4 regions of the Agrobacterium sp. rho-13.3 genome follow, and region 1 is predicted to be linked to each of the others. Evidence: riboswitches for the same ligand, from Rfam matches in the RefSeq annotation. Region 1 holds a riboswitch; each other region holds the start of a gene.
What was found. A riboswitch is a leader RNA that binds a small molecule or an ion and turns the genes downstream of it on or off. The one in region 1 is predicted to bind cobalamin.

Region 2: it holds a riboswitch for cobalamin, as region 1 does, so the genes downstream of both, metE (5-methyltetrahydropteroyltriglutamate--homocysteine S-methyltransferase) here and RMR16_RS13105 (DUF1636 family protein) in region 1, are expected to answer to the same signal.
Region 3: it holds a riboswitch for cobalamin, as region 1 does, so the genes downstream of both, nrdH (glutaredoxin-like protein NrdH) here and RMR16_RS13105 (DUF1636 family protein) in region 1, are expected to answer to the same signal.
Region 4: it holds a riboswitch for cobalamin, as region 1 does, so the genes downstream of both, RMR16_RS11830 (ABC transporter substrate-binding protein) here and RMR16_RS13105 (DUF1636 family protein) in region 1, are expected to answer to the same signal.

What each region holds. Positions count from the first base shown of each region.
Region 1 covers NZ_CP192774.1:2,693,433-2,701,259, reverse strand. The annotation lists gene RMR16_RS13115 (cobyric acid synthase) at 1-1,219, opposite strand, end outside; gene cobO (cob(I)yrinic acid a,c-diamide adenosyltransferase) at 1,223-1,840, opposite strand; cobalamin riboswitch at 1,946-2,157, shown strand; gene RMR16_RS13105 (DUF1636 family protein) at 2,272-2,697, shown strand; gene cobW (cobalamin biosynthesis protein CobW) at 2,691-3,728, shown strand; gene cobN (cobaltochelatase subunit CobN) at 3,732-7,079, shown strand; gene cobG (precorrin-3B synthase) at 7,076-7,827, shown strand, end outside.
Region 2 covers NZ_CP192774.1:2,176,831-2,184,657, forward strand. The annotation lists gene RMR16_RS10850 (5-(carboxyamino)imidazole ribonucleotide synthase) at 1-913, shown strand, start outside; gene ykgO (type B 50S ribosomal protein L36) at 1,041-1,166, shown strand; gene RMR16_RS10860 (hypothetical protein) at 1,265-1,882, shown strand; cobalamin riboswitch at 2,093-2,301, shown strand; gene metE (5-methyltetrahydropteroyltriglutamate--homocysteine S-methyltransferase) at 2,403-4,730, shown strand; gene RMR16_RS10870 (DUF2312 domain-containing protein) at 4,797-5,051, opposite strand; gene RMR16_RS10875 (DUF1244 domain-containing protein) at 5,212-5,517, opposite strand; gene RMR16_RS10880 (N-formylglutamate amidohydrolase) at 5,530-6,318, opposite strand; gene RMR16_RS10885 (DUF1036 domain-containing protein) at 6,513-6,995, shown strand; gene pyk (pyruvate kinase) at 6,995-7,827, shown strand, end outside.
Region 3 covers NZ_CP192774.1:1,800,560-1,808,386, reverse strand. The annotation lists gene RMR16_RS09055 (SIMPL domain-containing protein) at 1-237, opposite strand, end outside; tRNA gene RMR16_RS09050 (tRNA-Ile) at 424-499, shown strand; gene RMR16_RS09045 (hypothetical protein) at 887-1,324, shown strand; gene RMR16_RS09040 (D-alanyl-D-alanine carboxypeptidase family protein) at 1,554-2,612, shown strand; gene RMR16_RS09035 (heme-degrading domain-containing protein) at 2,741-3,211, shown strand; cobalamin riboswitch at 3,362-3,587, shown strand; gene nrdH (glutaredoxin-like protein NrdH) at 3,913-4,137, shown strand; gene nrdI (class Ib ribonucleoside-diphosphate reductase assembly flavoprotein NrdI) at 4,159-4,557, shown strand; gene nrdE (class 1b ribonucleoside-diphosphate reductase subunit alpha) at 4,674-6,755, shown strand; gene nrdF (class 1b ribonucleoside-diphosphate reductase subunit beta) at 6,772-7,746, shown strand.
Region 4 covers NZ_CP192774.1:2,391,299-2,399,125, forward strand. The annotation lists gene RMR16_RS11800 (UDP-glucose dehydrogenase family protein) at 1-1,242, shown strand, start outside; gene RMR16_RS11805 (NAD-dependent epimerase) at 1,278-2,294, shown strand; gene RMR16_RS11810 (hypothetical protein) at 2,326-2,637, opposite strand; gene RMR16_RS11815 (pseudoazurin) at 2,822-3,274, opposite strand; gene RMR16_RS11820 (ABC transporter ATP-binding protein) at 3,296-4,069, opposite strand; gene RMR16_RS11825 (FecCD family ABC transporter permease) at 4,066-5,085, opposite strand; partial or broken gene RMR16_RS11830 (ABC transporter substrate-binding protein) at 5,088-6,038, opposite strand; cobalamin riboswitch at 6,313-6,540, opposite strand; gene RMR16_RS11835 (glucose/quinate/shikimate family membrane-bound PQQ-dependent dehydrogenase) at 6,701-7,827, opposite strand, start outside.

The sequences.
Region 1 (7,827 bases):
GGCGGTCGGTATCCACGCCCTCGGTCACGCCAACATGCATTTCATAGCCGGAGAAGGATATTCCGTCGAAACTTTGGCCCGTGACGGAAACCAGCCGTTTATCGCCAGTCAGGACGGTCTCGACATTCAGCAAGCCCAGTCCTTCGACCGTTTGAGGTGTCCCCTCGATACCCTCCGGGTCGGCTACGGTTTTGCCGAGCATCTGATAACCGCCGCAGAGGCCGAGAACGTGTCCACCACGTCGCAGATGCGCTTTGATGTCGGTGTCAAAACCGGCATTTTTCAAGGTAGTTAGGTCAGCGATGGTGGATTTGGAGCCACAGAGCAAAACCAGTGAGCAATCACCCGGAATGGCCTGACCGGGGCGGACGCGCAAGAGCTCCACGTCTGGTTCTGCCTCTAACGGGTCGAGGTCATCGAAGTTGGAAATATGCGGCAGGATGAGCACGGCGATGCGGATTTTTGCGCCGGGTTTGCGTTGACCTGGCGCTGTCAGACCAAGTGCATCTTCGGCGGGCAAGCTGATAGCATCGGCAAAATGTGGCAGAAGGCCGATCGGGTTCCAGCCGGTTTTTTTTTGGATGATCCGCATACCCTCATCAAACAAGGCCGGATCACCACGAAAGCGGTTGACGATAAAGCCTTTTATCATCGCCGCATCATCCGGTTCCAGAACCGTTTTTGTGCCGACAAGGCTGGCAATGACGCCGCCGCGATCGATATCGCCGATGAGGATGACGGGTGCGTTGGCCGCACGGGCAAAGCCCATATTGGCGATGTCATTGGCGCGGAGATTGACCTCTGACGCGCTGCCTGCGCCCTCCACGAGCACCAAGTCGGCGCTGGCTTTGAGCTGCTCGAAACTTTCCAGCACCCGCGGCATCAGCCCCGCTTTCATATGCTGATAATCCGCCGCCTTGGCATTGCCGGTGACCTTGCCCTGCACCACCACCTGCGCACCGGTTTCGCTTTGCGGTTTCAGCAGCACCGGGTTCATATGCACGGAAAGCGGCACGCCAGCGGCGCGGGCCTGCAAGGCCTGCGCCCTACCGATTTCCCCGCCATCTGCGGTGACGGCGGCGTTGTTGGACATGTTCTGTGGCTTAAAGGGCATGACGGAGAAGCCGCGAAGGGTGAAAGCGCGAGCCAGCCCCGCCACCATCAACGACTTGCCGACATCCGAGCCGGTTCCCTGAAACATCAAAACACGCGCTGTCATGGATTAGAACTCTATGCCGGACTGCGCTTTGACGCCCGCTTTGAAGTGATGTTTCACCAGCGTCATTTCCGTCACCATATCAGCGGCGTCGATAAGCGGTTGTTTAGCATTGCGTCCAGTGACGATGACATGCAAATTCGGGCGGCGGTTTTGCAGGGTCTCAACGACTTCTTCCAAGGGAAGATAATCATAACGTAGCGCGATATTCAGTTCGTCGAGAACAACCAGACCGATGGATTCATCGGCCATCAGGACCTTGGCTTCTTCCCATGCTTTGGTGGCCGCTGCGACATCGCGTTTCAAGTCTTGTGTGTCCCACGTGAAACCTTCGCCCATGGTACGCCATTCGATTTTATCGCTGAAAAGGGTCAGCGCCTGCTGTTCGCCGGTGGACCATGCGCCCTTGATGAACTGCACGATGCCGACGCGCCTGCCGGTGCCGAGCATGCGCAGCGCCAGCCCGAAGGCGGCGGTGGATTTGCCTTTGCCGGGGCCGGTATTGACCATCAGCAGACCTTTTTCGACGGTCTTCTCGGAGACTTCAGCGTCTTGCACGGCCTTGCGGTTGACCATTTTGGCACGGTGGCGTTCGGCTTCGCTATCGCTGATCTCGCGTGTCATGGTGTCTCATTCCTTCCCGGCGCATGCTTTTCAAGACGGCGACTATAGCCAAATCGCCCCGCACGGCAATGACGGGCGGCATTGACACAAAAGCACCGCAGGGCATAAGGGTTAAGGACTGACGGTCTTTTTCCGGCAACGGGAAAAGCTAAGAGGGAACACGGTTCAGTCTTTTACTTTGACCAATCCGTGGCTGCCCCCGCAACTGTAAGCGGTGAGCCTGCACTGTGAAGCCACTGGACAATTTGTCCGGGAAGGTGGTGCAAGGCGTTCTTCACACCGCGAGCCAGGAGACCTGCCGTTTCAGGAAAAACGTCTGCCGGGCGGGGTGCTCCGGTCAGCCGGTCTTATCGAATGGCGGATCGCGCATTTGTGCGTGGCGTTTTTCGATATCCGCACCCCGAAGATTTGCAGGCGCGGAAAGCGAACCCTTGGATATTACAGCGACATCGTCTGGCATCAGTGAAAAAGCGCAAGACAAAACGGCTTCTGGCGTTGTCGTTTTCGTCTGCCGCAGCTGTCGGGATGAGGCGGAGCCGAATGCCGAGCCGCGCCCCGGCGCGCTGCTAGCCGAAACCGCTATTCAGCTTGGCAAGGCAGAGGGCATCGATGTGCGCAGCGTTAATTGCCTTGCCAATTGCAAGCGCGGCCTCAGCGCCACGATGCGCAGCGCCGATGGCTGGTCCTATGTGTTTGGCGGGCTGACCGCGGACCATGCGGACGATCTTTTAACCGGCGCGCGCCTTCTGGCCGCCGCACCGGATGGCCTGATGCCCTGGCGTGGCCGGCCTGACATTTTAAAGCGTGGCATGGTTGCCCGCATTCCCCCTTTGCATTTTACCGAGGAGACATCATGACCACGCTCAACCGCGTTCCCTGCACCATCATCACCGGATTTCTGGGCGCTGGCAAAACCACGCTGCTGCGCGGCCTTCTGGAAAAGCTTGAGGGCAAGCGGCTTGCCATCATCGTCAACGAGTTTGGCGATGTCGGCATCGATGGCGATATTCTCAAAGGTTGCGGCATTGAAAGCTGCCCGGAAGAAAACATCGTGGAGCTGGCCAATGGCTGCATTTGCTGCACGGTGGCGGATGATTTCCAGCCCGCTATCGAACAGATTCTGAGCCGTGAGCCACGTGTCGAGCATATTCTGATCGAAACATCGGGCCTCGCTCTGCCGAAGCCGCTGGTGCAGGCGTTCCAATGGCCAGCGATCAAAAGTCGCGTGACGGTGGATGCCGTTGTGGCCGTTGCCGATGGTGTGGCACTGGCCGAAGGCTTGGTGTCGCATGATCTGGAAGCACTTGCCGCCCAGCGTCAGAATGACGAGGCACTGGATCACGATGATCCGGTTGAAGAAGTGTTCGAAGACCAGATTGCCTGCGCCGACCTGATCGTTCTGACCAAGGGTGACCTGCTGGATGCGGCCGGGCTGGAGCGTGCCAAGGCGCATATCAACGCCCATCTTCCAAAGGCGGCGAAAATCATCGTGGCATCCAACGGGGTCATCGATCCTGCCGTTTTGATCGGCCTTGGCCTTGCGGTGGAAGAGGATATCGACAACCGCAATACGCATCATGATGAGGAAGAAGACCACGATCACGATGAGTTCGACAGCTTTGTGGTGGAGCTGGATGCTGTGACCGACGCCGATGCGCTGGCGGTGCGAATTTCTGAGGCGGCAGCGTCTGAAAACGTGCTGCGCATCAAGGGTTTTGTTGAGGTCTCTGCCAAGCCAATGCGTTTACAGGTGCAGGCGGTCGGTTCGCGGGTCAATCATTATTTCGACCGCCCTTGGGCTGCCGGTGAAGTGCGCCGCAGCCGTCTGGTGGTGATCGGTGAAAAGGGCATCAACCGCGAAAAAATCGAGCGGATGCTGGCTGCCTGATCCATGCACATTCTCGCCACCACATCGTCGTCGCTGGACGACCTGATAGAGCCGGTTGATCTCAACCAGCCACGGGCAGATGTGGTGGTGCTGTCTTTTTCGGCCAGTGATCTGGCCGGTCTGGAGCGGGGGTGGTCGAAAAGCGGCGGTTTGGTTTCGCTGGTGTCTGCCAATCTCTCAGAGCTTCGCCACCCGATGTCGGTCGATCTGTGGATCGAAAAGACGGCGGAACATGCCAAGCTGATCCTTATCCGGATTCTAGGTGGGGCTGATCGCTGGCGTTACGGCGTGGATCAGCTTTCCAGACTGGCGCGGGCGCGCGGTATCAAGCTGGTGCTCTTGCCCGGTGAATGCAGCGAGCGCGACGAAAAACTGGAGGCGGCATCCACGGTTGACCTAGAAACGCTTTCCGCAATCCTCTCATTCTTCCGCGAGGGCGGGCCGGACAATATGGGCCGTGTTTCGGCAGGGCTAGCGCAGTTTGCTAGCGGCGAAGTTTGGCCGGACATCAAGCCTGAACCTCTGCCGAAAGCCGGATTTTACCGTCCAGGTGAGGGCTTTGTCGATCTGCCGGTAGCGCTAGATGGTTTTGCCGCAAACGCCCCTCTCCTGCCGATTCTGTTTTATCGCTCCATGCTGTTGGCGGCAGATGTTGCGCCTATCGATGCGCTGTTTGCGGCGTTAAAGGCGCGCGATTTGGCGCCGCTGCCAATCTTTGTCAGCGGGTTGAAGGATGGTGAGGCGATCTGGTTTCTGGAAGACACACTCCAACCTTTGAAGCCGGCAGCGATCATCGCGGCAACCGCCTTTGCCAGTCAGACGGATGACTGCGGCAAGACATTGTTTGACCGGCTGCATGTGCCGGTCTTTCAGGTCATCATGGCCACGACGCGGCGGGATGGCTGGGCAGAGAATATGCGCGGGCTGAACCCGTCTGATCTCGCCATGCATGTGGTGTTGCCGGAACTGGATGGACGAATTCTTGGCGGTGTTATTTCGTTCAAGCAAGCTGATCCGCTTGTTGGGCAAGGGCTGGTTAATACGCCAGAACCAGATCGCGTCCAACAAGTTGCGGAGCGTATCGCGGCGTTTCTTCGACTGAAAGCGGCTGCGCCTGCTGAACGGCGGATCGTCATTCTGATGCCGGATTATCCCGGCGCTGCACCGGGGCGTACTGGTTATGCGGTGGGGCTGGACGTGCCGCAAAGCGTGCTGGAAATGCTGCGTGATCTGCGGGATGCCGGATATGCGGTCAAAAATATTCCCGAAACGGCGCGTGGCTTGCTCGACTGCGTTGAAACCGAGACGGCTGGTTTTGGAATCGATGCCTATTCAGCATTCCGCACCTTGTTGCCCCAGACGGCCAATCAGGCACTGGATGAGACGTGGGGCGATGCGGCAGGCGACGACGCCATTCAAGACGGCCAATTCCGCTTTCGCGCCGCTCGATTCGGAGCCGTAACGGTTGCGCTTGCGCCGGATCGCGGTCGCAGTGAAGGCCGCCGTGTCGATTATCACGACCCCAGCCTGCCGCCGCGCCATGCTCTGTTGGCGTTTGGCGCATGGATGCGACGCAGTTTTGATGCCCATGCGATTATCCATGTCGGTGCCCATGGCACGCTGGAATGGTTGCCGGGCAAGACCGTCGCCCTATCTCAAAACTGTTTCCCGGAAATCGTCACCGGTTCGCTGCCGGTGATCTATCCGTTTATCGTGTCCAATCCCGGGGAGGCGGCGGTGGCGAAACGGCGTATCGCTGCTGTCACCATCGGCCATATTCCGCCTGTGCTGATGGATGCCGGGCTTTCTCCAGAACAAATGGCGCTGGAGCAGCTGGTCGATGAATATGCGCAGGCAGATGGGCTAGACCGTCGGCGTCGTGACCGGCTGGCGAAGCTGATTGTTGACAAGGCGGAGGAAACCGGGCTGGCGGCGGATGCCGGTGTGGGGACGCAGGACGATGCCGATACGGCGTTGTCGCGTATCGACGCTTTTCTGTGTGATCTCAAGGATTTTGCCATCAAGGATGGCCAGCATGTGTTTGGCCGTTGTGCGGTGGACGATGTCGATCCGCTGAGGGTGCAAAGTGCGGCGGCGGAAACGACGGCGCTGCTTGCGGCGCTGGATGGGCGGCACATTGCCGCTGGCCCTTCCGGTGCGCCAGCGCGGGGAAGGCTGGATGTGTTGCCGACGGGACGGAACCTCTACGCTGCCGATCCGCGCACCATGCCCACGCCAACCGCTTTCGAGTTAGGGCGCGTGGCGGGCGAAGAGGTGTTGCGGCATTATCTGCAAAGCCATGGCGATTGGCCGAAACATCTGGTGTTTGATCTGTGGGGTTCGGCATCTCTGCGCAATGGCGGCGAAGATGTGGGCCAGGCGTTGCATTTGATGGGTGCACGGCCCATCTACGATCCCGCCACAGGTCGCGTTACCGGCATCGAAGTGCTGCCACCCGCTGCCCTTGGACGACCCAGAGTGGATGTGACATTCCGCATTTCCGGCCTGTTCCGCGATATGTTTCCGGCGTTGATTGCGCTGCTGGATGCCGCCGCAAAAGCCATCGCGCGGCGTGAGGAATCACCCGGCGATAACCCCTTGGCTGAAGAGGCCGTAACGCTCGGTCATATCCCCGCGCGCATTTTCGGCTCTGCACCCGGCACTTATGGCGCGGGCATTGAGGAAAAGCTGGCAAGCGGGCGCTGGGATGAGCGCGAAGAGCTTGGCCAGACCTATCTCGACGCCGCAAGCCACGCTTTTGGTGGGGCGGACGGGTTAGGTGTGTTTGTCGATCCGGGTTTTGCCGCGCAGGTGGAAAAGGCCGAATTGCTGGTTCATACCGGTGATGATCCGGGCCGTGACCTGCTGGACGGCTCGTCTGATGTCGCCTTCATCGGCGGTTTTGCAGCGGCCAAGGCGGCTCTTGGCCAGGCGGCGGATGTGGTGGCACTGGACACGACAGACCCGACCCGCCCACGCGCCCGCTCCATCGCGCAAGCCATCACGCGCGTGGTGCGCGCCCGCGCAATCAATCCACGCTTTATCGCCGGGCAGATGCGGCATGGTCCGCGTGGTGCTGCGGAATTTGCCGAGACGGTAGACCGACTGATCGGCTTTGCGGAAACCACCCATGCGGTGTCATCCTCGCTGATAGAGGCGCTTTACGACGCCTATTTTGGCAATGAAGAGGTGCGCGACTTCATTCTGCGGGAAAACCCGCAAGCGGCAGGAGTGATGGCGCAACGTTTTTTCTCTGCCCGCCATCGCGGCCTCTGGCACAGCCGCCGCAATGCCGTGGATGCGGAGCTGGAAATGCTGATCGCCCCGAAACGGGCGAGGGAAAGCGCATGAGCGCGCACCTCGTGGATATCAAGCCTTTTGCGCGCCGAGGCGTTTGTCCGGCCTTGTCTGCGCCCATGCAAACGGGCGATGGGCTGCTGTCTCGTGTTGCGTTCACGGATGGTATGTCACCGGAGGATTTGCAGAACCTGTGCGCGCTCGCAGCGCTTCACGGCAACGGGCTGCTGGATATTACGGCACGCGGTGGCGTGCAGTTTCGCGGCCTGACGGTGAAGAGTGCTAATGCGCTGGAAGTCGACGTTCTAGCGCTTGGTCTGCCCTTGCGGCAAGGGCTGGCGGTGGAAACTTCGCCGCTTGCGGGACTGGACGACACCACAATTGCGGATACGCGAGCCATCGTGAGCCGGATATCTGACGCGGCGGCAGCGCTCAATCTGCATGAGCGATTGGCCGCTAAAATGTCCGTTATCGTTGATGGCGGCGGGCATGTGCAGATGCTTGATCTGCTCGCCGATATAAGGCTGAAGGCCATTGATGGTGATTTCTGGCAATTGATGTTGGGTGGTGCGGAGGCCAAGGCGTTAAAGGCCGGTGTACTGCGGGCGGGCGATGCTGCCGCTATTGTTATCGAACTACTTGTCCATCTTGCCGAAAAAGGACCGAATGCGCGGGGGCGTGATTTGGACCTTGAAACGGTGTGCGGAATTTGCGGGGATCGGTTGATCGAACGCAATGTCGATGTGCCTACAACGGCGGCAGTGCCTTATGGTTTTATGAGGCTGACAGATGATCTCTCCGC
Region 2 (7,827 bases), 520 kb from region 1:
ACTGGCAAGCGTCTGCGATGTCGTAACCTATGAATTTGAAAACGTGCCTGTGGTGGCCGCGCAAACACTGGCCGCCTCCGTTCCAGTCTACCCTCCCCCGCAGGCGCTGAGTGCCTCGCAGGATCGGTTGACGGAAAAGCGTTTCCTGAACGATTGCGGCATTCCAACTGCCGGGTTCCGACAGGTGGACGATCAGGCAGGGCTGGAAGCTGCGCTTGCCGAATTTGGCGGCAAGGGCGTGCTGAAAACACGCCGCATGGGGTATGACGGCAAGGGACAGCGGGTTTTCAAAGGTGGCGAAGACCTGACCGGCGCATTTGCAGCACTGGGCAATGTCGCGCTGATTCTGGAAAGCTTCGTGCCGTTCGAGCGTGAAATCTCGATCATTGCGGCGCGTTTTCAGGATGGCACTGTCACCTGCTACGACCCGGCAGAAAACGTGCATCTGGGCGGCATTCTGCATACATCCACCATTCCGGCGCAACTCTCCGACGCGGCGAAAACGGTGGCAGTGGAATCGGCAGAAAAACTTCTCGCCGCACTCAACTACGTGGGCGTCGTCGGCATCGAGTTCTTCGTGCTGCCGGACGGATCGCTGGTGGCCAACGAGATGGCACCGCGTGTGCACAATACCGGCCACTGGACGGAAGCCGCCTGCGTGATCTCACAGTTTGAGCAGCATATTCGTGCTGTCGCAGGGCTTGCCCATGGCAGCACGCAGCGCCATTCGGATTGTGTGATGACAAATTTGATCGGTGACGACATCAACGACGTGCCACAATGGCTGGCAAAAAAAGACTGCCTCGTGCATCTTTATGGCAAGACGGAAGCGCGTGCGGGCCGCAAGATGGGCCATGTTACGCAACTGATAAATGCCGGAAAGCCGGGTGTTTCCAGCCAAATTGATGGATAGCGTGTTGACAGGCAAAGACTGACAGGGTATTTGCCAGCCAACCGAAAAAAGCGCGCCCCTGTTGCGCGTTTTTGATTGTTTAGATACGCGTGGCAAGAAGCGTCACGCCAAACTGCGGACCAGAAAAATGAAGATCAAGAATTCGCTTAAAGCGCTTAAGGCTCGTCACCGCGATAACCGTCTGGTTCGCCGCAAGGGCCGCGTATACATCATCAACAAGATGAACCCACGCTTCAAGGCTCGTCAGGGCTGATCCGCGTGCGGGTCGTTCGTCTGTCAAAGACGGATCACATTGTTGATAGACTACAAAATTTGATTTCATAATTGGCGCAGGCGGATTATCCTAACCGCATGCGCCAATTCTGTTTTCACGCTCTTCTTATTGCATCGCTCGGCTCCGCTGCTTTCAGCACGCTGTCCGCCGCTCTCCTTGTCCCTGCACAGGCAGCCGATTCGGCAAGCCAGACAGCAGCACCGCAAGGCCTATCCGAAGATTCGGTCAGCAGCCTTTTTTCCAGTCTGAGAAAAGAGCGTGATTCCCAAAAAGCCCGCGTTCTGGCCAACGAGATTGTCGGCGAGTGGAACGATTCCGGCAGCGCCACCATCAACCTTCTGATGAAATGGTCTGAAGAAGCATCCGGAGAAAAGCGGAAAGCCGCCGCTTACGATTTCCTTGATCAAGCCATTCTGCTGAAACCGAACTACGCCCAAGCCTGGTATCGCCGCGCTTTGGTGCATTACGCCGATGGCGACACCCGCAAGGCCATGGCAGACCTGAACACGACCTTGGAAAAAGAACCACGCTTTTTTCCGGCACTGGCCAGCCTCGCCAACATCCTCGAAAGCGGCGAGCGCAATGAGTTGGCGCTGAAGGTTTGGGAGCAGTATCTGGCGCTCTACCCAGCAGACAAGGAAGCCCAGAAGGAAGCGGACGATATTTCCGAAAAGCTTGCCGGCACGCGGAGTTAGAACCACTGCGCGCTTCCGTCATCCCGGACTTGATCCGGATCCAGTGCGATCAAGTCCTTGATCGCAAAAGACTCTTTCGCGCCGCAGACGCGCGCCTGCTGGATTCCGGCTCAAGGCCGGAATGACGGAGGGTTCTTGTTGAACGTCCCAATCAATCACACAAAGACATAAACATATCTTTATGTAACTTGACGCCCACTCACCTTTGCGCCATTGTCCGGCCATCGTGGTTCTGTGGACACTACCATCCAGAGCTAAGAGGGAATGCGGTGAAGGTGTGTTTCACACCCATGCCGTAGCTGCCCCCGCAACTGTAAGCGGCGAGCTTTCATCCACAATGTCACTGGGCGACAACCCGGGAAGACGGATGACGGTGTTGACCCGTGAGCCAGGAGACCTGCCACGATAGATAACGTCCACGGGCGGGGTGTCCCGGTGTGCCGCTTTCTGCGAACGGCATACGTGTGCCGTTTCAAAAGCGTACGCCCATGCCTTGCCCACAACCTTCGGGGTAAGGAACATGACACTCACGACCGCAAATCTCGGCTTTCCGAGAATCGGAAAACACCGCGAACTGAAATTCGCGCTGGAAGCCTACTGGACTGGAAAATCGGACCAGGCCGCACTGCTGGATGTGGCACGCCAACTGCGCGCCAAGAACTGGCAGCTACAGGCACGAAAGGGTCTGGACATCATTCCCTCCAATGATTTCAGCCTCTACGACCACGTTCTCGACACCGCCACGATGGTGGGTGCAATCCCCGCTGGCTATCACTGGCACGGCGGTAAGGTGGACTTGGACACCTATTTCGCTATGGCACGTGGTGCCACCGGCCAAGCGCACAGTGCCTGCGGGCATAACCATGGTGGCGAAGGCGTTGCGGCGCTGGAAATGACCAAATGGTTTGACACGAATTACCATTATCTCGTGCCGGAACTTCATGCGGCACAACAGTTTGTTCTCACTGAAAACAGACCACTTGCCGCGTTTCTGGAAGCAAGGGAACTCGGCATTCACACCCGTCCGGTGTTGCTGGGGCCGATCACCTTCCTCAAACTCTCCAAGACCACGGATGGCAGCGATGCCTTTGATCTGCTAGGCCGCTTGCTGCCGGTTTATGCCAGGATTTTGCAGGAGCTTTCCGACGCTAGCTGCGATTGGGTGCAGATCGACGAGCCCTGCCTTGCGCTTGATCTTTCCGACGGTGAGCGCGAGTTGGTGAAGTCCAGCTACGCAACGCTGTTTCAGGCGGCCCCTGAACTGAACGTGATGCTGGCCACCTATTTCGGTCCGTTGGGTGAAAACCTCAAAACAGCACTCGGCCTACCCGTCAGCGGTCTGCACATCGACGTGACACGCGGCAAGGAAGAGTGGAAGACGATTGCGGAGATTATTCCAGCACGGTTGACGCTGTCTCTGGGCATCATCGATGGACGCAATGTTTGGCGTGCCGATCTGGCAGACCTTGCCCGGGCGATCAGCGATATCAATGCTGAGCGCCCGGAGCTGCACATCCAGATCGCACCATCCTGCTCGCTTTTGCATGTGCCGATTGATGCGGAACTGGAAACCGATCTGGACGATGAGCTTCGCTCTTGGCTGTCTTTCGCTACGCAAAAGCTGGAAGAAATCTCCACGCTGCGTGACCTCGTTGATGGCAAAGTAGGCGCCATTGATCGCTTGCTGGAGAATACACGGCACCACTCGCCCCGCGTGAATGATCCCGCTGTGGCTAAGCGTCTCGGAGAACTGGTGGGCGTAACCCATAACCGCAAATCCGGCTTTGCAGAACGACAGGCCGTTCAGGAACAGCGTTTCCAACTGCCGCTGTTTCCGACAACGACCATCGGTTCCTTTCCGCAAACGCCGGAAGTGCGCAAGGCACGCTCTGCCCATGGCAAGGGTGCTTTGAGTGACAACCAATATCGCACGTTTCTGGAAAAAGAGACGGCTAACGCCATTCGCTGGCAGGAGGATATCGGACTTGATGTGCTGGTTCACGGCGAGTTCGAGCGCAATGACATGGTGCAATATTTCGGCGAACAGCTTTCCGGCTTCGCCTTCACCAAACACGCATGGGTGCAGAGCTATGGCTCGCGTTATGTGCGCCCGCCGATCATTTACGGCGATGTTTCGCGCCCGCAGTCGATGACAGTTAGCTGGTGGCAATTCGCGCAGGCGCAGACCGATAAGCCGATGAAGGGCATGTTGACCGGGCCGGTCACGATCCTCAACTGGTCGTTCGTGCGCGATGACCTGCCGCGTGAAACCGTGTGCCGCCAAATCGCGCTTGCCATTCGCGACGAAGTGATCGATCTCGAAAAGGCCGGTGCGGGCATGATCCAGATCGATGAGGCCGCCCTTCGGGAAGGACTGCCGCTGCGCAAGGCCGACTGGCAATATTACCTCGACTGGGCAGTCGAATCCTTCCGCATTTGCGCAAGCGATGTGGCCGACGAGACCCAGATTCACACCCATATGTGCTATTCCGAGTTCAACGACATCATGGATGCCATCACCGCCATGGATGCGGACGTGATTTCCATCGAAACATCCCGTTCGAAAATGGAATTGCTGGATGTGTTCAAGGACCAGGCCTACCCGAATGAAATCGGCCCCGGCGTTTACGACATCCACTCTCCGCGCGTGCCGGATATTTCCGAAATGCAAAACCTACTCCATCTCGCCCGCCAGCGTCTGAATGGTCGGCAATTGTGGGTGAACCCGGATTGCGGCCTGAAAACCCGCAAATGGGATGAGGTGAAACCGGCTCTGATGAACATGGTCGAGGCTGCGAAGGCGCAGCGAAACGGCGATTTGACGACGAAGGAACGCAAAACGGCGTAGCACCACAAAAAGAAACGCCGGGAGACATCCCGGCGTTGCATCGTCCAAAATCAATGAGGCTCAACCTCACTCCATGCCGAGTGCGGCCATGTAGGTCTGCAAGATCGTTTCTTCTTCGATACGCTCGTTGGCATCTTTCTTGCGAAGGCGGATGATGGTGCGGATGGCCTTGGTGTCGTAACCACGCCCCTTGGCTTCACCCATCACGTCCTTGATATCGCCCGAAATCGCGGCCTTTTCTTCTTCCAGACGCTCGATGCGCTCGATGAACTGGCGCAGTTCGGCGGCGGCTACGGTTTCGGTTGTCGCTGTTTCGTCCATCCTATCAATCCTTCACGGGTGGCGGTTCTTCTGGAAGAACCCTGTTCATTCAAAATCGGGTGAGGGTTTTGCCTCTTGCCGCAGGCTATGCGGCATAAATTTCAGGTTGGTGAACTGCCCGTCCCAAGGCCGCACGTCAAGCCGTTTCCGGTAATCAGGCCTATTCCTTCGGCCTGTTTTGCTCGAATGCGGCTTTCTGGGCATCGTTGGCATCGCCTTGATGCAGCCGTTTCCAGTCATCATAGGGCATGCCGTAGACGATCTCACGGGCGGCGTCCTTGCTGATGTCTTGGCCAGCCTCTTTCGCCGCATCCGTATACCAGTTGGACAGGCAGTTGCGGCAGAACCCGGCAAGGTTCATCAAATCGATATTCTGCACATCGCTTCGCTCGCGCAAATGCTGCAAAAGCCTGCGGAAAGCAGCGGCTTCGAATTCGGTTTGCTGTCTCTCGTCAAGGTCGCTCATCTTGCTCTCCAGTCAATATGGTCCCGCTCGCGAGGCGAACTGCTGATATTCGTGCAGGGTGGGATCATCGTTCATTGCGGCGAAAATGGGAGCGAGGCGTTGGCTCCACGCCGTAATCCCCGCCTCATCACCAATCAAATCCTGCCGCACTTCCAAAAGCGCGTGGGCAATGCCGTGTCTCATACAATGGTGATACATTGTGTCGCCCTTCAAGGCGCCATCATAAGGCTCATTGTCCCCCACCAGAATATCGCCCCCTGCCCGCAAATGCTCCAGCAAAGGCAAAACTGCACGGTGGTCCGTGTCCCACAACACGGCCGCGTGCCATGGGCGGGCAACATCTTTCCAGAACGGCGTATAGGAATGCAGGGAAAGCACCAGCGGCGCCTTGCCCGCTTGGCTGGCAACCTTGCCCAGCACCGAAGCCACGGCATTGTGATAGGGCCGGTGGTAGGTGTTGAGGCGCAAATCCCACTCATCCTGCGTCATGGGATGATTGCCGGGAATGATCGCGCCATCGGAAATCTTCATGATGAGTGTCGGATCGTCCTCACCGCGATTGGGGTCGATCAGCAGGCGCGAAAATCGGCCCATCACCGCAGGGACACCCAGACGCGCTGCCAGTTGCCGCGTCAAACCCTCAATACCGATATCGAAAGCGATATGACGTTGAAAAGCGGCTTGCGGCAGACCCAGATTGCCGTAGTGTGCGGGCAGAAGGTTCATGGCGTGATCTGCGATCAAAACCATGCCTTTGTCATAATCGCCTTCTATGATTTCGTATGGCTGGAAGTCTGACATATGTGATTTCTAGAGTCTGTAAGGGGGAGACGCTTGATGCCATGGCTTGACGCCACGCGCAAGTTAAGACGGCGAAACGGCGCTCCTCGGCACCGCACACGAGACCCCACAGAAATATAATCGATTGAAGTCTCGTTGACTTTCTTGGGCGTCCGCGCCAAGAAGTGTTTTCATTTTATAACCATGGAATCCGGATGGAAGCCGTGACACACACATTCTCCGCTCTCCTTGAAAAACATCGGCGCGTGATTCGCTTTTTCGCCGCAGCCGTCCTTTTCAGCACTCCCGTATTCGTCGCCGCGCCAGCGTGGGCGGATTTCCGTGTTTGCAACAGCACCCAGAACCTTGTGGGCGTCGCCATCGGCTATCGCGCGCAGGCTGGCTGGATCAGCGAAGGCTGGTGGCAAGTGCCCGCTTCCACATGTGCCACACTCATCGAGGGTGAGCTGGCATCACGCTATTATTACCTCTACGCCGAAGATGCCGCCCGTGGCGGCAGATGGACCGGCGACGTCAACATGTGCGTCGCGGAAAACGAGTTCAAAATCGACGGCGTGGATGATTGTTTTGCCCGTAGTTTCCAGCGAATGGGTTTCAAGGAATACGATACGGGCAGACAGGGAAGCTGGATGGTCCAGCTTTCTGACACGCCAGGCACACAGGAAAGTCAGAACTGATGAAGCGTAACCGCAAAGTCAAAATCCTTGCAACTCTCGGCCCAGCCTCATCCGATGAAGCGATGATCGAGAAGCTCCATCAGGCAGGCGCAGATCTCTTCCGCATCAATATGAGCCACGCCAGCCATGATGTGATGCGCACCCTGATCCAGCGCATCCGCTCCGTTGAAAGCCGCAATGGCCGTCCCATCGGCATTCTGGCCGACCTTCAGGGTCCAAAGCTGCGCGTCGGCAAATTTGCAGACACCAAGGTCGATCTGGTTGCAGGCCAAACCTTCACGCTGGATAACAACCAGGAACCGGGTGACAAGAACCGCGTCTTCCTGCCGCATCCTGAAATTCTTGAAGCCGTCAAGCCGGGCGACCGCCTGCTGATCGACGATGGCAAGCTGCACCTGCGCGCTGAAAAGTGCGATGGCACGAGCATCGTCACCACCGTTGTGTCCGGCACCAAGATTTCCGACCGCAAGGGCATCAGCCTTCCCGATACGCTTTTGGGCGTTGGCGTTTTGACCGACAAGGACCGCGTGGACCTTGATGCGGTTCTGGCAACCGACGAAGTAGACTGGGTAGCGCTATCATTCGTCCAGCGCCCGGAAGATCTGGTCGAAGTCCGCAAGATCGCCGGCAACCGCGTTGGTCTGATGTCCAAGATCGAAAAGCCACAGGCCGTTGAGCGCATCGAAGAAATCATCGCACTGTCCGACGCTCTCATGGTTGCCCGTGGCGACCTCGGCGTGGAAATGCCGCTGGAAGCCGTTCCCGGCATTCAGAAACAGCTGACACGCGCCTGCCGCCGGGCAGGAAAGCCGGTGGTCGTTGCCACGCAGAT
Region 3 (7,827 bases), 890 kb from region 1:
CTGAACTTCTTTCATGGCCTTGCTGTTTTCGGTGAGGGCTGCCGCCGCCGTTTCTGCCTGCTTTACCACGCTGAAAGACAGGATAGCCAAATCCGGCGCCACTGCCGCATCGCCTTCGCCTGAAACGCTGATGATAGAATCACGTTTTGCGTTGTCCTGCGCGGAGGCTGCCATGGGCAAAACGGCAAGAGCGGTAAAAGCGCAAAGCGCCAAGGAGCGTGCGAGTTTCGATGTCATTGAGGTTCCTCTTTGTTAGCGTCCCAGTTGTGGATGTCGCAGGAGATTATGTGGCTAATACGGCATAGTTTGCATGTCCAATGCTACAACGGCTTGTCGCATCCAAAAATTTGCGTTAAAGCCAAATCCGCGTCCGGTTGAACCATTGCAACCCCGCATTTCGACACGCTTTTTCAGCGTTCGAAAGGGCCTGTAGCTCAATGGTTAGAGCCGGCGGCTCATAACCGCTTGGTTGGGAGTTCGAGTCTCTCCGGGCCCACCATTTCCCCTGCCAGCAAATCAGTCCGAGATATCGCTCCAGTGTACAAGGTTCATCCTTTGACAGTGACTACGGGGCTTCGCAGATTGGCCTGACGTTCAGGTTATTCGACAGAACAGCCGCCAACACGAGGGACAATTCGCACGTTGGCTCGAAATTTAACGATTTTGAAAAGGCGCCATAAATTTCTACGACCTATGATTGCGGCATGAGTAGTCTCTCGCGTTTTGTTGTCGCTTCTTCAGCGACTGCCTTTCTTGCGGGAGGTGGCTACGACGACACGACAATCATTTGCACCCAGTATGGCGAGCGGTGGTTTTGTTCTGAGGAAGCGGCGCGTGTGGCTTGCTGGCGAAAAGCGTAGAGATGACAATTATAGAGGACAAGCTATTGCGACGTATCATTGGTCTCTTTTGCTTTATGGCATTCACATTCTGCTCGTTGACCCAAATGCGGGCCGAGCAATCGAATTTTACAGGAAACTGGCAACAAATTGTCTCCAACGCCGGGCAATGCGACAAATGCCGTATCGCCATTAAAGAGCAAGGCTCCGTCCTGCGCATAACGTCAAACAATGGTTGGTTTGCTGTTGCGGAGATTGGGAAGGGCGGACAGTCCACGACCTTTAGTGGCATCGGACGATGGAAACCGGGACACGGTGGCAGCTACAGCAGTGCTTCGTTTAATGTCCATTTTACCCTGACCGACGGCCAGCTTTACATGAAGATGAGCGTGCCTATTGAGAACAGGCCGGTTCGTGTCATCAAGGCGATTTTTGATAAGCTGCCATCAACCAATATTAACGATCGGTCATCGATAAAGGCGTAATGCTCGACCTCTGTTCGAATGGGCGCAAGCCCTGCAAGAGTGTGTATTCCATCAGGGTATCACGACTGCGACTGGAGAGGCCGGACTTATATGGCGACGCACCATTTCTCCGCTCACAAGCCAATAACCGGCCATCTTGTCCCAGACTTGCCAAAGTTGTCTCTTAGCAGGCGCTTGTGTCCGCAATGCCTCCCATGTCATGAGGACAATGTTGCGTGGAGACTGACAGATGATGAAAACCCTATTGGCCGGACAGCTATCGAGAAGAATAGCATTTGGAGCGTCCCTGTTCGCATGGGGCACGGCCAATGCGACGCCGGTGCTGGTGGTCGATACGGCAAGTCGTCAGGTTCTTTATCAGGAAGATGCCGGGGTGCCTTGGTATCCGGCGTCGACAACCAAGCTGATGACGGCGCTGGTAGTGTTTGAAGCGCTTCGCGCCGGTCAAGTGACTTTGACCACGCCGGTCACGATGACGCGCAACGCGACGAAACAGGCTTTTCTGGAATCAGGCCTGACCTTCGGGCGCACGATGACGCTCGAAGACGCGCTTTTTGCCACGCTGACCGCCTCGGCCAACGATGTTGCCGTGGCCTTGGCAGAGGCGGTGGCACCCAATGAAGCTGCGTTTATTCAGCGGATGAACGACGCCGCCGCGCGTCTTGGCATGACGGGAACGCATTTTTCCAGCCCCAACGGCCTGTTCAACCGAACAAATTACACGACCGCACGCGACCTTGCGGTCCTTGGAATGGAGATCGAACGGACGTTTCCGGATTACCACCGCTTTTTTCAGGGGTCTGCCGTCACGATTGACGGGAAAGAGATCAAATCCAACAATACATTGCTGACCCGTTTCAGCGGCACGGTTGGCATGAAGACCGGCTTTCTCTGTGCATCGGGCCGAAATTACGTTGGCCTTGCCACCCGCAACGGGAAAAGTGTGATGGTGGTGATGATGGGCGCGACGACAGAGCGGGAACGGGATGAGCGATCTGCACAATATTTGACGCAGGCGTTTGATGGGCAGTTGAATGCCTCTGGCCCAGTGGACGCGGTGCAAAACCGTAGCGACGTTGCGCCACAGGATATGCGTATCCGCCTCTGCACGGACAAAAGCGTGGCTTATGAAGCCGAACGCGAAGCACTCTATCCGATGGGCTTGCCGGGCAAGGAAACGTTTCTGAACGACCAGATTGCAGGGCAGGTCCATGCCATAACCACGTGGCAGAGCGAACATGTGGTCGAAGTGCCAACTCCAACACAACGCCCTTCTAAACCACAATAGGGGCGCGGCCCGGCGGGCTCATGTCGGCGGCTGTGTATGGCGCTCGAAAGGCGCGTCCAAGCCTTTGACTTTTCGTGCATCTCCATGGAGGTTGAAACGGGAATTCCACGGATTGGACAGAGGATGCCATGGCAATAGAGACACCGACGTTGGACGCTTTAAGAGCTGAAGAAGATGCCCTTAAACTTGACCGATTCGACTATGATTTTGCCTGGGGATTGGGCAGCCATCTCAGGGAAAAAGCGGCGTCTTTGAAACTGCCAGTCGCCATCGAAGTCAGGCATGGCGCAGATGTCGTTTTCGCAAGTCTTCTTCCGGGCGCAACCATCGATAATTTTGGCTGGACCAGCCGCAAATGCGCCGTGGTTCATCGCTTCCACCGCAGTTCATTGCGGGTTCGGCTCGAGGCGGAAGCAAAGGGATATGACTTCAACGTCAAGTTCGGACTGCCGGTGAGCAGCTTCGTCGCAAGCGGCGGCGGCTTTCCTCTCGCATTGCGGGGCGGAACGCTGATCGGCTCCGTGGCCGTCAGTGGACTGCCCGATGTCGAGGATCATGCGCTGATCACGGCATCGCTGAAGGAATTGCTCTCGCTTTAAAATGCTGCGCATTTCACAGCTTGGTGCAGGCGGAAGCGATAAGTCATTGTTTTCCGGGGCTGTCCGTTTCACGCCTTGGTGTCGCCACACTTTCCCACAGATGTTTTCGTTTGAATTGTAATAAGTGTTGACGGGAAATTAACCTCGTCTACTATATGTAGTGTTCTAGGTTCCTTCGAGTCGCAAGGCTTGTGAGGCTAAGACGGGAATACGGTGCGTTGGCGCTCATGATGAGCGCTTCAATGCCGTAGCTGCCCCCGCAACTGTAAGCGGCGAGTGTCTGTTCCACTATGTCACTGGGTCATGTTGATCCGGGAAGGCGGGGCGGAGGTTTTGACCCGTGAGCCAGGAGACCTGCCTAGAGCAGTTACATTAACGGGCGGGGTGTCCGGGAGTTGAAGGGTTTGTTGCGGCATAGGGGCCGAACATACCGTGTTCCCGAATGTCCTGCATGAGCTACTTCGGGGTAAATCCATGTCCAGTTTGTTGTCCAGTTTCAGTACCTTGCCCCGAGAGTGGTATACGCCCGCCTGAATGTTGTGCCGCCTTGCGTCAGCAGTGCGGAAACTTTTGAGCATGAAGGATAGCGTCGCCACCTCTTCGGGCGGGTGACGCATCCAGCTTCGCATTCATTCCACGTCCATCAACGCGCATCACGCGGTGCGCGGTCGCCATCGCTTGCCCACTCCCACGAGGACATTATGACCATTACCGTTTACAGCAAACCAGCCTGCGTCCAATGCACAGCCACCACCCGCGCGATGGACCGACAGGGCATCACCTACAACATCGTGGACGTTTCTGCCGACGAAGATGCCTATGCGCTGGTTCAGGGTCTGGGGTATCGTCAGGTTCCGGTCGTCATCGCCGGAGAGCGGCATTGGGCCGGTTTCCGCCCGGATATGATTGGCGCTCTCGCTTCGTGATTTGAGGATGTGATGGGTCTGATGGGTCTGATCGTTTATTATTCCAGCCGGTCTGAAACCACCCATCGCTTTGTTGAAAAACTGGGCGTGCGGGCCTTGCGTCTGCCCTTGTCGGCGGATGAAGCCGCACCCGAAGTCGATAAGCCTTACGTGCTGATTACGCCCACATATGGTGGCGGGGGAATGAAGGGTGCCGTACCCAAGCCGGTCATCCAGTTTCTCAACCACGTTGCCAATCGCAACCTCATTCGCGGCGTCATCGCCGCGGGCAATACGAATTTCGGCGCGGGCTATGCCTCGGCGGGGGATATCGTGTCGCGCAAATGCGCGGTGCCGTTTCTTTATCGCTTCGAGCTTTTAGGCACGCCCGATGATGTCGCCAACGTCAAACATGGACTGGAACGATTTTGGATACGCTGACCACCACCACCGCAAAGGACGAGGGAGCAAAGACCAATGCTTCCACCCGCAGTTCCGTCAACGAGCGGCAGGTGAGCCCCGCCGACGCGACGGTGGATTACCACGCGCTGAACGCCATGCTGAACCTCTATGACGAGCAGGGACATATCCAGTTCGAAAAGGACCGCATGGCGGCGCGGCAATACTTCTTGCAGCATGTGAACCAGAACACGGTGTTCTTTCACAACCTGCGGGAAAAGCTCGATTATCTGGTCAGCGAAGGATATTACGAACAGCAGGTGCTGGATCAATATTCCTTCAACTTCGTGCGCGATCTGTTCGATTACGCCTATGCGAAGAAGTTTCGCTTCCCGACCTTCCTCGGTGCCTTCAAATATTACACCAGCTACACGCTGAAGACCTTTGATGGAAAACGCTATCTGGAGCGGTATGAAGACCGCATCTGCATGGTGGCGTTCGCGCTGGCGCAGGGCAATGAGCAACTGGCGCGGGATCTGGTGGATGAGATCATCGCAGGCCGTTTCCAGCCCGCGACGCCGACCTTCCTCAATGCCGGAAAAAAGCAGCGCGGCGAACTCGTGTCGTGCTTCCTGCTGCGCGTTGAAGACAACATGGAATCCATCTCGCGTGGCATCAATTCTGCCTTGCAGCTTTCCAAGCGCGGCGGCGGTGTGGCGCTGTCTCTCACCAATATTCGTGAGGCCGGTGCGCCGATCAAGCAGATCGAAAACCAGTCTTCGGGCATTATTCCGGTCATGAAGCTGCTGGAAGATTCGTTTTCCTACGCCAACCAGCTGGGTGCGCGACAGGGGGCAGGGGCTGTTTATCTTAACGCTCATCATCCCGATATCATGCGTTTTCTGGATACCAAGCGCGAAAATGCGGATGAAAAAATCCGTATCAAGACGCTGTCTTTAGGCGTCGTCATTCCCGACATTACGTTCGAGCTAGCGAAGAACAATGAGGATATGTACCTCTTTTCGCCTTACGATATCGAGCGTGTTTACGGCGTGCCCTTCACGGAAATTTCGGTGACGGAAAAGTACCGCGAAATGGTGGCGGACAGCCGCATTCACAAGAAGAAGATCAAGGCGCGTGACTTCTTCCAGGTGATTGCCGAAATCCAGTTCGAAAGCGGTTATCCCTACATCATGTTCGAAGATACGGTAAACCGGGCCAACCCGATTGCCGGACGTATTTCCATGAGCAACCTTTGCTCGGAAATCTTGCAGGTCAGCGAAGCCAGCACCTACAATGAAGACCTGTCCTATGACCAGATGGGCAAGGATATTTCCTGCAATCTGGGTTCGCTGAACATCGCCTCCACCATGGATTCGCAGGATTTCGGCAAGACCATCGAAACCTCCATCCGCGCGCTGACCGCCGTGTCCGACATGAGCCACATTTCCTCCGTTCCATCGGTGGAAAAGGGCAATGACGACAGCCACGCCATTGGGCTTGGCCAGATGAACCTGCACGGCTATCTGGCCCGCGAGCGGATTTATTACGGCTCGGAAGAAGGCATCGATTTCACCAACATCTACTTCTACACGGTTGCCTATCACGCCATTCGTGCGTCGAACCGGCTGGCTGTGGAGCGTGGGCAGAGCTTCAAGGGCTTTGAGAACTCCAAATATGCGTCCGGCGAATATTTCGAAAAATATGTGACGCAGGAGTGGAAGCCGGCGACAGCGCGTGTGGCGGAATTGTTCGAAAAGGCTGGCATCTCCATTCCGACGCAGGAAGACTGGAGCGCGTTGAAACAGGCGGTGATGGAAGGGGGTCTATATAACCAGAACCTTCAGGCCGTGCCGCCAACGGGTTCGATTTCCTATATCAATCACTCGACTTCTTCGATCCATCCCATTGTTTCGAAAATCGAAATCCGTAAAGAGGGCAAGATCGGCCGCGTCTATTATCCCGCCGCCTATCTCAGCAATGATAATCTCGAATATTATCAGGATGCCTATGAAATCGGGCCGGAAAAGATCATCGATACCTATGCGGCGGCCACGCAGCATGTGGATCAGGGTCTGTCGCTGACACTGTTCTTCCGCGATACCGCCACGACCCGCGATATCAACCGCGCCCAGATCTATGCGTGGAAAAAGGGCATCAAGACGATTTATTACATTCGTCTTCGCCAGATGGCTTTGTCCGGCACGGAAGTGCAGGGCTGCGTTTCCTGCACACTGTGATGATGAGAACAAAAAAATGAATATGCAAATCAAGCCGGTCAACAGTGTTCGCGCCATCAACTGGAACCGCATGGAAGACGACAAGGACCTGGAGGTCTGGAACCGTCTGACCTCCAATTTCTGGCTGCCGGAAAAGGTGCCTCTGTCCAACGATATCCAGTCATGGGCCACGTTGAAGCCGGAAGAGCAGCAGCTGACCATCCGCGTTTTCACCGGTCTGACCTTGCTTGACACCATTCAGAACGGTGTCGGCGCGATCAGGTTGATGGCGGATGCGGCAACCCAGCATGAGGAGGCGGTGCTGTCCAACATCTCCTTCATGGAGGCTGTTCACGCCCGCTCTTATTCCTCGATTTTCTCCACCCTGTGCTCGACGCCAGATGTGGACGACGCCTATCGCTGGTCTGAGGAAAACGAGTTCCTGCAACGCAAATCCGCGCTCATCATGCGCGAATATGACAGTGGCGATCCGCTGAAAATGAAAGTCGCCAGCGTCTTTCTGGAAAGCTTCCTGTTCTATTCCGGCTTCTATTTGCCAATGTTCTGGTCCAGCCGCGCCCGGCTGACCAACACCGCAGACCTCATCCGCCTCATCATTCGCGATGAAGCGGTGCACGGATATTACATCGGCTACAAGTTCCAGCGCGCGCTGGAGCATGTGAGCGATGCCCGAAAGCAGGAAATCAAGGACTTCGCCTTCGATCTGTTGCTGGAACTTTACGACAACGAAGCCAAGTACACCGAAGCGCTGTATGACGGCGTCGGCCTGACCGAAGACGTCAAGAAATTCCTGCACTATAATGCCAACAAGGCGCTGATGAACCTCGGTTACGAAGCCCTTTTCCCGGCAGACGCCTGCAAGGTCAACCCGGCCATCCTCTCGGCGCTGTCTCCCAACGCCGACGAAAACCACGACTTCTTCTCCGGCTCCGGCTCGTCCTATGTCATCGGCAAGGCTGTTGCGACCGAGGATGACGATTGGGATTTCTAATGCATGTCGCGCAAACGTGTTTTGCGGTTTGGCGGTAACGACCTGCACACAAATTCGTTAAGCGCCGTGCGCGCTTAACGG
Region 4 (7,827 bases), 300 kb from region 1:
GGTCATGATGTCATCTGTGTCGACAAGATGCCGGAAAAAATCGAGGCGCTGAAAAACGGTCAGATACCGATTTTTGAGCCCGGACTGGACGCCATCGTCGCCAGCAATGCCAAGTCGGGCCGCCTCAACTTCACGACAGAATTGACAAGTGCTGTCGCAGAGGCCGACGTCGTGTTCATCGCCGTTGGCACGCCGTCGCGCCGTGGCGATGGTCATGCCGATCTGGGTTATGTTTACGCAGCAGCCCGCGAAATCGCAGCCGCCGTGACCGGCTTTACCGTCATCGTCACCAAGTCCACCGTTCCGGTTGGCACGGGCGACGAGGTAGAACGCATCATCCGCGAGGAAAATCCGAATGCGGATATCGCGGTGGTGTCAAACCCGGAATTCCTGCGCGAAGGTGCAGCGATCGATGACTTCAAGCGCCCGGATCGCATCGTCGTCGGCCTGTCCGACGAACGCGCCCGCCCTGTCATGACGGAAGTGTACCGCCCGCTTTATCTCAACCAGTCGCCGCTGCTGTTCACCACACGCCGCACGTCCGAGCTGATCAAATACGCCGCCAATGCCTTCCTCGCCATGAAGATCACCTTCATCAACGAGATGGCCGACCTGAGTGAAAAGGTTGGCGCGGATATTCAAGACGTCTCGCGCGGCATCGGACTGGATGGCCGCATCGGCGCGAAATTTCTACATGCCGGTCCCGGTTACGGCGGCTCTTGTTTCCCGAAAGATACCCTGGCGCTGGCCAAGACCGCACAGGATTTCGACAGCCCGGTTCGCCTGATCGAAACAACCATCGCCGTTAATGACACCCGCAAGCGCGCCATGGGCCGCAAAGTTATCGCGGCTGTTGGCGGAGATGTGCGTGGCAAAAAAATCGCCGTGCTTGGCCTCACCTTCAAGCCCAACACCGACGACATGCGCGATAGCCCGGCCATTGCCGTGGTGCAGACACTTCAGGACGCCGGTGCCAAAGTCATGGGTTACGATCCTGAAGGCATGGCCAATGCACGCCACCTGATGGAAAATATCGATTACGCCAAGGGGCCTTATGAAGCGGCGCAGGATGCCGATGCGGTGGTGATCGTCACCGAGTGGAACCAGTTCCGCGCGCTCGATCTCGACCGTCTCAAGCGCATCATGAAAAACCCTGTTCTGGTGGATTTGCGAAATATCTATCGCCCGGATGAAGTGACGGCCCACGGCTTCACCTATGCGGGCATCGGCCGTCCGCAATAAAGCATCTGCGCAGAACATAAAGACAAGGCGATAAAATGCGATATCTGATCACCGGCACGGCAGGTTTCATCGGCTTTCATCTGGCAAAACGTTTGCTGGATGATGGCCATTTCGTCGTCGGTTTTGATGGAATGACGCAATATTACGATGTCGCCCTGAAGGAAAAGCGCCACGCCATTCTGGCGCGTTCCAACGGCTTCAAAGCCCAGATCGGTATGCTGGAAGATGCGGATGCTCTCAACCGCGCTGCCGACCTTGCTGAGCCGGAAGTCATCATCCACCTCGCCGCACAGGCAGGCGTGCGCTACAGCATCGATTGCCCGAAGGATTACGTGAACTCCAACCTGATGGGGTCGTGGAATATTCTCGAACTGGCCAAAACGCTCCAGCCAAAACATCTGCTGTTGGCCTCCACATCCTCCATCTACGGCTCCAACGACAAAGTGCCTTTCGCCGAGAGCGACAAGGCCGACGAGCCGATGACCATTTATGCCGCCACCAAAAAATCCATGGAACTGATGGCGCACAGCTATGCCCATCTGCACAAGGTGCCGACAACGGCCTTTCGCTTCTTCACCGTCTATGGACCGTGGGGACGCCCGGATATGGCCCTGTTCAAATTCGTCGATGCGATTTTGAAGGGCCAGCCCATCGATATTTACGGCGAAGGCAAAATGAGCCGCGATTTCACCTATATCGACGATCTGGTGGAGGGCATCGTCCGGCTCAGCCACATCGAACCATCCGAAGACAACCGCGTTTTGGCAGAGGGCGTCAACGATACGTTGTCGAAGCACGCACCGTTCCGCGTCGTCAATATTGGTGGCGGACAGCCGGTGGAACTGATGCGGTTCGTGGAAACCGTCGAGGACGTGCTGGGCCAAAAGGCCATCCGCAACATGCTGCCCATGCAGCAGGGCGATGTGCCGCGCACCTATGCCTCGCCCGATCTTTTGAAGGCGCTGACCGGCTATGCGCCGGAAACCACCATCGACAAGGGCGTTGCATCTTTCGTGGAATGGTATCGAAACTGGAAGGCAGGCGCGGCCTGAAGCATTTCAGACCGGCCGCCTCTCGCTGAAATTAGCTGCCTGCCTCGGCACCCTCATCCGTTTGCAAGATGCGCGAAAGTTCAGCACAGTTAGGATCGCTGGCATTCAGCAGTTGGGCCGGAGAAGTCCAGCCCAGGGTCACACCGGCAGCGGTCGTGACCGCCCATACCGGCTCTTCACCGGCGCGCTTCAACAATTGTGGTGCCTGCGCACTGATGCACTGTTGCGATTGCTGGAGCGTTTGCGCGGATACATTGGCGCGCTCCAGATGCTCTCGCACCTGCGCCTGAAGTGGGTCCACCACGAAGAGTGTCATGAGCCATGCTGCAATTTCGGATATCATAATAAGCCTCTGTATGTTCGGCGAACATGTCGGAAAAGGTCCGACATCGTGAAAGCACCGAAACTCTCACCAGAGGGGCCCGGACCAGCGGGTTGGCCCAGATGTGGGAGGTGGTCACGCCAATTCAAGGGACGTGCATCCGATTTCGGACGCGCACGCTTCCGATAAAGTCAGGGTCGTCGTATTATGGCTTCGCCTGCATCTCATGCGCGGCAATCAGTGCATCGAAACGCGGCTTGGCGCGGGCGGGATGGGCAATCGTCTTATAGCGCTCCGGCACGGTCGCCTCACCCACCTTGATCAACATCACCATGCCCATGCCGTAATGCGGCGAGCATTTGATGCCGTAAAAACCCTGCTTGTCGAAGGGAACCTCGATTTCCTCGTTGATCTTGCCTTTGAAACCGGCAGCACCTTCCGGCACCATGCCATCGATGGTCGCCGCATTGTGACTTTTATGGGTGGCAATGAATTTGACTTTATCGCCGGGCCTCAATGCTAGGAAATCAGGCTCGAACACCATGGAGCCTTTTTCGCCTTGGTTGAGCATTCTGACTTCAAATGTTTCGGCAAACGAGGCAGCGGCAGTCAGACCCACAAAAAGCACAGCTACGGAGATGGATCGAATAAAACTCATGTTACATTCCTTGGGTATTGATCAAATATCGTCACGCGGTGCGCGGTAACGGATGTGGCAGAGTTTTTCACCGTCGTGTTCCACATCCACCTCAACGCCGAAAACATCGCGGATGAGGTCCGCCGTAAAAACCGAACATGGCTTGCCGAGTGCCACCAGTTGCCCGCCTTTCATCACCGCCACACGGTCACAGAACATGGCGGCGTGGTTGAGATCGTGCAGGGCAGCAGCAACCGTCAGCTTCTGTTTGCGCACGAGATGCAGCAAGGCGATCTGATGGCCGATATCGAGGTGATTCGTCGGCTCATCAAGCAGCAGGATTTCCGGTTGTTGCGCCAGCGCGCGGGCAATATGCAGGCGCTGCCGTTCGCCGCCCGAAAGCGTGTGCCACATGCGCTGGACGAGATGCTGTGCATCCACATCCCGCAACGCCTGATCCACGATGGCGTCATCGCTTAGTGACCACGGAGACAAGGCACCAAGGTGAGGCGTGCGGCCAAGCTCCACTGCTTGGCGGGCATTGATGCGTTCTTGCGTTTCAGCCTGTTGTTCCACCAATGCAACGGCGCGGGCGATATCGCGACGGTTCAGACCTTGAATGTCCTGACCATCCAGCATAACAACGCCAGACCGGGATTTTCGCAAGCCAGACATCAGCGACATGAGGCTAGTCTTGCCCGAGCCGTTTGGCCCGACAATGCCCAGAAACTCGCCGGGAATAATGTCGAGGCTGACATTCTTGACGATCTCCACGCCACCAGCGGACCAGCAGAGATTGCGTCCCGAAAGCATCATGCCGCGCTCCTGCGCTGGCTGAGAATGAGCGCAAAAGCCGGTGCGCCGAAGAGGGCAGTGATCACACCAATCGGCAGCACCTGCCCGGCAATAATCGTGCGCGAGACGATATCGGCAGCAATCATAAAGATAGCACCAATCAGCGCGGCGGCGGGCAACAAACTCCCGTGGCGAACACCAACAATCATGCGGGCCGCATGTGGAATAACCAGCCCGATAAAACCGATGGAGCCAACGATGCTGACCATGATGGCGGTCATCAAAGCTGAAACGCCAGCCAGGATAATATAGACCCGGCGAACCGGAATGCCGAGCGACGCCGCCGATTGCGAACCGAAGGTAAAGGCATCCAGCGCACGCGCGTGCCACAGGCAAACGGCAAAGCCGGCAAGTGCGATGGGCAGAGCCAGCGACACATCAGTCCAGCGCACACCGGACAGATTGCCGAGCAGCCAGAACATGATGCCCCGCGCCTGTTCCGCATTGGCAGCCTTGGTGACGATGAAGGATGTCAAAGCATTAAAAAGCTGTGATCCCGCCACACCGGCAAGAATGATCGCGCTGTTTCCGCGACCTGCGCGCAATGCCAAAAGGCTGACCAGCGCGAAGGCGACAAGCGCACCTAAAAAGGCACCGAGCGGCATGGTCAGCATACCCGCGCCAAAGCCCAGAATGGCAACGCCAACCGCGCCGGTAGACGCACCGGCAGAAATGCCGAGAATATAAGGATCGGCCAGCGGATTGCGCAAAAGTGACTGAAGGACGACACCGGAGACCGCTAACGATGCACCACAACACGCCGCGACCACCGCCCGGCTGAGGCGGTAATTCCAGACAATACCTTCATCGATCGCATCAAGCGAATAAGTCGCGTGAAACAGACGGTTCGCGACCGTCTTGGCGACCACATCCATGGGAATGGACGTCTCGCCAACTGCTGCGCCTAGCCAGAGCGCGAAAAGCAAACACCCGGCCGCCAGCAAAGCGGCACGGGTGAAGGTGAAACATGCGCCCATGCTCAGTTTGAGAGCCCGAGCTTAACGACTGCATCAGCCAGCACTTCAATGCCTTCGATGGTGCGGATCGTTGGGTTCATGGCCTGTGCATCCATCACAACGACATGGTCGTTTTTGACCGCAGGCATAAGGTTCGTCACCGGGTCTTCCTTCAAGAACTTCTGCTTCACGGCAGCGTCATCGGCAGGAAAGCGGCGGCGATCCATTTTACCGGCAACGATGATGGCGGGTTCGGATTTGGCAATGGTTTCCCAGCCAACCGTTGGCCATTCCTCTTCGCTGTCGATGACATTCTTGATGCCGAGCGCGGACATGATGTACCCGGGTGCGCCGTTCTTGCCTGCAACATAAGGGTCGATATCCAACTCTGCGCTGGAGAACCAGAACACCGCAGAAAGCTTGCCCTCCGCAGAGGCGATTTTCTTGCGCGCCGCGTCTTCACGCGCCTTCAGATCGGCAACCAGCTTTTCGCCCTTGTCCTGAACGTTGAAGATCTGCGCCAGTTCGGTGACTTCCTGATAGATCAGATCCATCGTGAACACGGAATGGCGCACGCCGTCTCCACCGGCACTGTTGTCTTTACCGACGCAATCGGCAGGTGATGTGTAGACGGGGATTTTCAATTCTTCGAACTGCTGCGGCTTGGCGACGATACCTTCAGGGCCGACATGCCACTGGAACTGCGCCGTGACGAGATCAGGCTTCTTGGCCAGAACACTTTCGAAGCTCGGATCATTATCGGCCAGACGCTCAACCTTGGCATTGGCTTCTTCATAACCCTTGATGACCGGGCCGATCCACACCGCCGTGCCGACGACCTTGTCCGCGAGACCCAGCAAATAAAGAATTTCCGTGGTGCTCTGGCCGATGGATACGGTGCGCAGCGGCGCATGAGTGAAGGTTACATCACGACCGCAATTGTTGAGCATCAAGGGATATTTTGTCTCGGCCGCATAGGCGGGTGGCATGGCAGTACCGAATGCAGCAACCGCAAAAGTCGCAGCGCAGATCGTGTGTCTGAAATTGAATGTCATTTCCGATTGGTCCCCGAAATCGTCAGCGGCCTCTCCACAGGAAAAGCCTTATTTGCACATGTGTGGAGGCTCACTCCAAAAAGGCATGGTCTGAAACGATCCGAAACGGGATATTTGCAGATGGAATAAGGCGCGTTGCGGCGCGAGATACAATCATGACGTCTCCTGCTCCGGGCATCCCCGCCCGTGACATTGGAATGAACTTTCAACGGCAGGTCTCCTGGCTCACGGATTTTCGTTTTCACCCGCCTTCCCGCGACATCGATCCGCAGTGGCTTGACGCTTTTCAAAGCGCCAGTGGGTTAGACAATCCGTCTACAGTTGCGGGGGCAGCCACGGCATTGAACCCAAAAAGGTTCGCACCGCATTCCCTATTATTCCTCACGATCACTCGCTCGAAACCGTCGCAAGCAGATAGACCTATTCCAAACCTCCCGTCAAGCATCCATCTTGTAATGTTATTACATATTCATAGCAAGGCGTACTGCCAACAAAAATCCCAAACAAATCAGTATCTTCTTACACCGAGGCCGGAAAGGTTGCCCTTCCCGGCCTCGAATGTCAGTTTATGTGGATGAAAATCAGGGCAGCGTGTAGGCGATCACATAATCGCCAGCTTTGGTGCCAACCGAGCCGTGTCCACCCGCAACGATGACAACATATTGTTTGCCGTCATCCATTGCATAGGTCATCGGCGTCGCCTGCCCGCCCGCCGGAAGGCGGGCTTCCCAGAGCTGTTTGCCGGATGTCAGATTGTAGGCACGCACGTAATTGTCAACAGCCGCACCGAGGAACGCCACGCCACCCTTGGTAATCATCGGGCCACCAATGCCAGGCACACCAACCTTGAAGGGCAGCGGCAGCGGCGTCATGTCATAGACAGTGCCGTTTTTGTGCTTGTAGGCCACATCACCGGTGCGCAGATCGGCCCCTGCAACGTAACCCCAAGGCGGGGCCTGGCAGGGAACGCCGAGCGGACCCAGAAACGGACCCATGAGGACACCGTAAGGCGCACCATCATTGCGGTTCAGGCCCTGCTCACTGCCCTTTTCATCCTGTCCTCTCGGTGGAATCTGGTCACGCGGCACGAGCTGTGAAGTAAAGGCGAGATAGGTCGGCATACCGAACATCACCTGACGCTCAGGATCAACCGCGACACTGCCCCAGTTGAATGTGCCGAAATTGCCGGGATAGATCAGCGATCCGTTCAAGGACGGAGGTGTGTAACGTCCCTTATAATTCAACTGGTGAAACCGGATGCGGCACGCCAGTTGGTCGAACATGGAGACGCCCCACATGTTCTTTTCCACCAGCGGATCAGGCTTGAACGACAGTGCCGAGGTGGGCTGGGTGGGTGCAGAAAAATCCTCGGGGATCGCACCGCCCGGGGCCGGTTCTTCCGTCACGGCGAGGAGCGGTTCGCCGCTGCGCCGGTCCAGAACATAAATGTCGCCCTGCTTGGTGGGGCCGACGAGAGCGGGAACCGTCTGGCCATCCTTTTTGGTAATGTCCAGCAACACTGGCTGAGCGGGAACATCCATATCCCACAGATCATGATGCACGGTCTGGCGCACCCAACGATCCTGCCCGGTGTTTATGTCCAGGGCGACGATGGATGATGAATATTTCTCGACATTTTCGCTGCGGCCCATGCCGAGTTGGTCGGGAACCTGATTTCCAAGCGGAATATAGACCAGCCCAAGCGCCT